Actinoplanes lobatus: one gene and its partner. The protein of the gene in region 1 interacts with the protein of each later gene in a pairwise test. Links are inferred from orthologs where the notes say so. Each region holds a gene or a part of one and is shown on either strand. Other genes may lie near its edges. The genes, in order: nadE and dnaA.

Region 1 (3,139 bases):
CACCGCGCTCGCCGCCCGGACCACCACGTTCCAGCCACTCGCCGCGATCCGGCCCGGTTACTGGCGGCCCGCGCACTTCGCCAGCGCGGCCGCCACTCTCGACCGGTTGTCCGGCGGCCGGCTGCTGATCAACATCGTGAGCGGGCAGGACAATCTCGCCGCCTACGGCGACATCGAGGTAGATCAGGCCACGAGGTACGCGCGGACCAGGGAGTTCATGCGCATCGCGCGGCGACTCTGGACCGAGGAGAACGTGACGTACGCGGGTGAGCACTTCAGCGTCACGAATGCCACGGTCGTGCCCCGCCCGTACCGGAATGGTCCTCGCCTCTATTTCGGTGGCGCGTCAGCCGCCGCCGAGAAGGTCGCCGCGACCGAGGCCGATGTGCAGTTGTTCTGGGGTGAGCCGCTGGACGGCGTCGCCGAGCGCATCGACCGGCTCCGCACGCTCAGCCGTGACCTGGACCGGGATCTGCCGCCGCTGGAGTTCGGGCTGCGGATCACCACCCTGGTCCGGGACACCACCGAGCAGGCCTGGCACGACGCCGAGGAGAAGGTCGCCGAGATGGCGGGCCGCACCGGCAGCACCGAGTTGCTGCGCCGCGCCGCGGTCGGCCAGCAGCGGCTGCTCGACCTGGCCGACCGTGGTGAGGTGCTGGACAGCTGCCTCTACACGGCACCCGGCAAATACGGCGGAGGCGGCGCCGGGACGACCTGGCTGGTCGGTTCCGCCGACGACGTGGCCGCGGCCCTGCGCAAGTACGCCGACCTGGGCATCAGCCACTTCGTCCTGTCCGACACGCCGTACAAGCGGGAGACCGCCCGGGTGGGCGACGCGCTCATCCACCGGCTGCGCGAGCCGGTCCCGGCGGCCACCTGACCCACGGCCGGGCGTGGAGTCCGCGGCGACCCGGACTCCACGCCCAGTACAGTGCGACGATGGCGAACCTACGCAAACAGATCCTGGCCGAGCTCGGCGTGAATCCGTCGATCGCACCCGCGGACGAGATCCGGGAACGCGTCGGATTCCTCAAGGACTACCTCCGGTCGACGCCGGCCACCGGCCTCGTGCTGGGGATCAGCGGAGGACAGGACAGCACGCTGGCCGGAAAGCTGTGCCAGCTCGCCTGCGAGCAACTGCGCGCGGAGGGCCACGACGCCACGTTCGTCGCGGTGCGGCTGCCGTGCGGCGTACAGGCCGACGAGCACGACGCGCGGATCGCGCTCGACTTCATCGACCCGGACCGGTCGATCGCGGTGAACGTCAAACCGGGCGCCGACGCGGTGTCCGGCGCCGTGGCCGCCGGTTTCGAGGAGCTGCGCGACTTCGTCCGCGGCAACGTCAAGGCCCGCGAGCGCATGGTCGCCCAGTACGCGATCGCCGGGCAGCTGAACATGCTCGTCGTCGGCACCGACCACGCCGCCGAGGCGGTGACCGGCTTCTTCACCAAGCACGGTGACGGCGGCGTCGACGTCACCCCGCTGACCGGCCTGACCAAACGGCAGGGCGCCGCCCTCCTGCGTGAACTGGGCGCGCCGACGAGCACGTGGCAGAAGGTGCCGACCGCCGACCTCGAGGACGATCGCCCCGGGCTGCCCGACGAGGCGGCGCTCGGGCTCACCTACGACGAGATCGACGACTACCTGGAGGGCACGGACGTCACCCCGGAGGTGGCGGGCCGCCTCGAATCGCTCTACCTCGCCACCCGCCACAAGCGGGCCCTGCCGGTCACCCCGCTCGACCACTGGTGGCGCCCCTGACCCGCACCCCCGAAGCGCTGGCATCGCTTCCTCATACCCGGCCCGGCGCGGCCGATAGACGGAACGTGTTGACGCCGCGTCTGTACGTTGCGCTGACCGGCCTCGCCGTGGTGACCTACCCGGTCTGGCCGGCACATCAGCAGGGCTGGCTGCTTCTGGCGGTCTGCCTCAGCCCGCTGCCGGCCCTGGTGACGGGTCTGCGCCGCACCACGCCAGGGGCGGCGCGGGTGGCCTGGTGGTTGCTGCTGGCCGGGACCGTCGTCTACGACGTCGGCAACGCCGTCTGGGCATGGCGGCTGGCGGAGGCCGGAAGGGCCGCCGCCGACGCCGACAGCGTGGTCAGGCTCACCATGATCACGGGCGGCGCACTGATGCTCGCGGCATCGCTGACCGTGGTGCTGCGACGTGGACGCGCGGACACCGGCGGGATCATCGATTCGGTGATCGCTGCCATCGGGCTCAGCGGCGTGCTCTGGAGCATCGTTCTGTTCCCGGCGATGACCGCTGACGGCATGTCCACCGACCAGCAGATCATCCGGTTCCTGAACGTCTTCCTGTTGGCCGGCACGCTGGGCGGGATGCTGCGGGTCTCACTCGTACCCTATCGACCGTCGGCACCGGTGCTGTTGCTCTGCGCGTCCGTCGCATTCGCGTTGGCTCAGAGTGTGTCTGCCGTGATCGGTGCAGGCTGGCAGAACATCCCTTACATGGCGGCGTTCGTCGCGGTCGGCGGCGCGGCGCTGCATCCGTCGATGGCACAGATGACCGCGCCGGGCCCGACCCCGGTCGACGACCTGACCACCGGCCGGTTGGTCTTCCTCGGCATCATGCTCGCGATCGCCCCGGCCATCGGCGGGGTCCGGGCAGTGCTGGGCCTGCCCTCCGACGGTTTGCTGCTGGCGATCTCGTCGGTCGTGATGATCCCACTGGTCATGGCGCGGATCGCCCGGCTCTCCCGCGCCCGCCGAGCGGCCGAGGCCGCCTTGCACCGGCTGGCCACCTCCGACTCGCTGACCGGACTGCCCAACCGCGCCGCCTCCGTCGAGCGGATCACCCGGGAACTCGCCGCCGGACCGGAAGATCTGGCCGTGCTGTTCTGCGACCTGGACGGCTTCAAGCCGGTGAACGACCGTCTCGGCCACGCCGCCGGAGACGCGCTGCTCATCGGCGTGGCCGAACACCTACGAGCCCGTCTGCGGGTCGAGGACCTGGTCGGCCGCTTCGGTGGCGACGAATTCGTGATCGTCTGCCGCGGCCCCGGGGCTGCCGACGCGATGGTCGACCGGGTCCGGACGCTGGCCGCCCGACCGTTCACCATCGGTGGCGAGCAGGTACGCATCGGCGTCAGCGTGGGCGTCGCCGACGCCCAGCCACACGA
Region 2 (3,251 bases), 4.0 Mb from region 1 along the record:
CGACCGGACTAGCGGTCGGCTCAGGCCGACAGCTCGCCGCGGCCCTTGGCCCGGCGGGCCGACAGGATGGCACGGCCGGCGCGGGTGCGCATGCGCAGCCGGAAGCCGTGGGTCTTGGCACGCCGGCGGTTGTTCGGCTGGTAGGTGCGCTTGCTCACGTCAAAACTCCGTCTTCGTACTACGACTCTGGGGGCATCATGCGCTGCAAGACGCCACTTTAGCAGAGTGCGGCGGAGCAACCGCCCAACCCTACGCAGGGCCCCCGGGGCGGTCAACCATATCCTGGGTCGGCACGCCGACATGGCGGGCAGCGATCGCCTGGCAGGTCTTTCCGTGCACAAAGTGAATCTTTTCCCGCGCGCGTGCGGTGGATGGCCCGGACGGCGGTTGAAGTCCACCTGTCGCCGCTGTTAGCGTGCGCGGTTGCTGGTCTCATCCGGCCGTTCGCAGCCCGCGAAGCGGCGGCCAAAACCGGACAAGCAGGTGGATCGTTCGCCACGGTGAGCCTGTTTACCGCCCGCGCCAACTACAGGCTCCGGTAAATCTGCCGACCATCCGGCCGGGAGCGGCCACCGGCACTGACCCCGGTTGTGGATAACCTGTGGATAGCTGGTGGCGCCGTGCGTGTTCAGCACGTTAACTGTGCTGGGTTGGGGGACGCCGGCCGGTTGCCCGTCACGGGGCGCCGAAAGGCACAGGCGAAAGGCCGGACAAGGCCCACCGGGGTCGGTGGCGATGGGGGTGGCGCGTCGGTGGCCGAGCAGGTCGACCTGGGCAAGTTGTGGCGTGAGACGTTGGACGAGCTGTCCGACGAGATCGCGTCACGGCAGCAGCGCGCCTATCTACAGTTCACCCGGTTGCGGGCGATAGTCGAGGACACCGCCCTCCTATCGGTTCCGGACACGTACACCCGCGACATCATCGAGTCACGGCTGCGCCCGGCGATCACCGAGGCACTCAGCCGCCGGCTCAGCCGGCCCATACAGGTGGCGGTCACGGTCCGGCCCCCGGAGGACGGGTCCGGCATGCCGGGCACCGTCTACGGCACCCCGGCCGAGCCGTCCGCCGGTCCGATGGTGGACCCGCAGCCGCGGCACTACGCCGAGAACGGACCCTTTCAGCCGGAGCTGCCGGGCTATCCGGGCTCGGCACGGATGCCCGAACCGCCGCCCTACCAGGGACCTGCCTTCGGTCCGGCCGAGCACGCGCCGGAGCCGTACCCGACCGGGTCGGCGCAGCACTCCGCACCGCAGGCGCCGTTCCCCCGTGGGGTTCCAACCGCCCACGACGGCCAAGAGGCACTCTTCGCCGACCCGATGCCGCCGGTGTCGCCGCCGGTGAACCGGTCCCCGGTCGCGCCGCCGGCCGAGAAGGAACAGCCCAACGACGCGGTCGCGCACCGGATGGCGGCCGACGCCGCCCAGTTGCGGCAGAACGACCGGCCGATGCCCGGTCCGGACCGCCGCGACGACGTGCCGAGCCGGGCCGGCGACAACGGGCCGGGCCGTCCGCCGATCGACCTGCGGGGTCCCGGCACCACGCCGCGGCCCGGTGGGCAGGACGGCAACCGGCTCAACCCGAAGTACATGTTCGAGACGTTCGTCATCGGCTCGTCCAACCGGTTCGCGCACGCCGCGGCGGTCGCGGTCGCGGAGTCACCGGCGAAGGCGTACAACCCGCTCTTCATCTACGGCAGCTCCGGGCTGGGCAAGACCCACCTCCTGCACGCGATCGGCCACTACGCCACCACCCTGGGACACGCGCGCTCGGTGCGCTACGTGTCGACCGAGGAGTTCACCAACGATTTCATCAACAGCCTGCGAGACGACAAGACGCAGGCGTTCCAGCGCCGTTACCGCGACGTCGACATCCTGCTGATCGACGACATCCAGTTCCTGGAGAACCGCGAACGGACGCAGGAGGAGTTCTTCCACACCTTCAACACGCTCCACAACGCCAACAAGCAGATCGTGATCAGCTCGGACCGCTCGCCGCGCCAGCTGGCCACCCTCGAGGACCGGATGCGCACCCGCTTCGAGTGGGGCCTGCTGGCCGACATCCAGCCGCCCGACCTCGAAACGCGTATCGCGATCCTCCAGAAGAAGGCCGCGCAGGAGCGGATGTACGCCCCCGACGACGTGCTGGAGTTCATCGCGTCCCGGGTCTCCAACTCGATCCGCGAGCTCGAGGGCGCCCTCATCCGGGTGACCGCGTTCGCCAGCCTCACCCGCTCGCCGGTGCAGCTCTCCCTGGCCGAGGAGGTGCTGCGCGACTTCATGCCGGACGGCGCCGGCCCGGAGATCACCGCCGACCAGATCATGGTGTCGACCGCCGACTACTTCGGCGTCTCCCTGGAGGACCTGCGCGGGCACTCGCGCAGCCGGGTGCTGGTCAACGCCCGGCAGGTGGCCATGTACCTCTGCCGGGAACTGACCGATCTCTCGCTGCCCCGCATCGGGCAGGCGTTCGGCGGCCGCGACCACACCACGGTGATGCACGCCGACCGCAAGATCCGCCAGCACATGGCCGAGCGCCGGTCGCTCTACAACCAGATCGCCGAGCTGACCAACAGGATCAAACAGAACACCTGAGGGGTACGGCCTACGCGCGCTCGACCGCACCACGCGGCCGGCGCCTCGCGATGCCCGGCAAGCTGCCGGGGCACGCCCTCACGCACCCGCCGGGCGGTGCTGCCCACTCGCCCCGTGACCCCACCACGCCCTCGCACGGGACGGTGTGGATTCGTCGTACCCGATGGATCTTTGTCTGAGCCGGACCGGCTCGCTCACCGGGACCGTCACGGGTTATCCCCAGCCCCATCGGGCTGTGCGGGCCTCAAAAGGCAGTTACCCACAGGGTCGCACAGAATGTGCGACGCATAACGCACAGCCTCTGAGCTGCTGTTTCTCTACTTACCCACAGTTTTCCGCGAGTTCTGCACGGGGTTTTCCACAAGTTATACCCAGATCATTAGTGAAACCTGAAGACATTGAAGCCAATGACTGTCTTCTCGCGAGGGCGCTGAAGGACGAGTTGTCAACGTCGCGACGTGCCAGTTTCGTGCCAACGTTATCCACACTCATCCACAGGCATCCACAGGCTGGCTCCCCAGGCGGTGGATAACTCCTGACACCTCAATCCACAGAAGTGGACAACTCCTGTGGAAATCGATGTGGACAGTCACGAACAGTAGTTGTTGATCTCACAGGCTGTGGACGCCTGTGGATTACCTGTTGAAGGTTCTGGGGACA

The links.
Region 2: the proteins of nadE (region 1) and dnaA interact in binary tests that used the Escherichia coli proteins (3 or more experiments, as listed by UniProt). The link is inferred for Actinoplanes lobatus from one-to-one orthologs.

The regions. Positions count from the first base shown.
Region 1 is NZ_JACHNC010000001.1:6,255,078-6,258,216, reverse strand. What follows is about bases 31-2,850. They hold nadE (ammonia-dependent NAD(+) synthetase), read left to right. Parts: upstream 31-939; coding sequence 940-1,761; downstream 1,762-2,850. Other genes in these bases: BJ964_RS28685 (GGDEF domain-containing protein), read left to right, coding at 1,827-2,850; BJ964_RS28695 (LLM class flavin-dependent oxidoreductase), read left to right, coding at 31-880. Also shown: more of BJ964_RS28695, read left to right, coding at 1-30; more of BJ964_RS28685, read left to right, coding at 2,851-3,139. UniProt on the Escherichia coli protein: Catalyzes the ATP-dependent amidation of deamido-NAD to form NAD. Uses ammonia as a nitrogen source.
Region 2 is NZ_JACHNC010000001.1:2,261,027-2,264,277, forward strand. What follows is about bases 240-3,171. They hold dnaA (chromosomal replication initiator protein DnaA), read left to right. Parts: upstream 240-752; coding sequence 753-2,591; downstream 2,592-3,171. In the rest of the region: rpmH (50S ribosomal protein L34), read right to left, coding at 21-158. UniProt on the Escherichia coli protein: Plays an essential in the initiation and regulation of chromosomal replication. Binds in an ATP-dependent fashion to the origin of replication (oriC) to initiate formation of the DNA replication initiation complex once per cell cycle.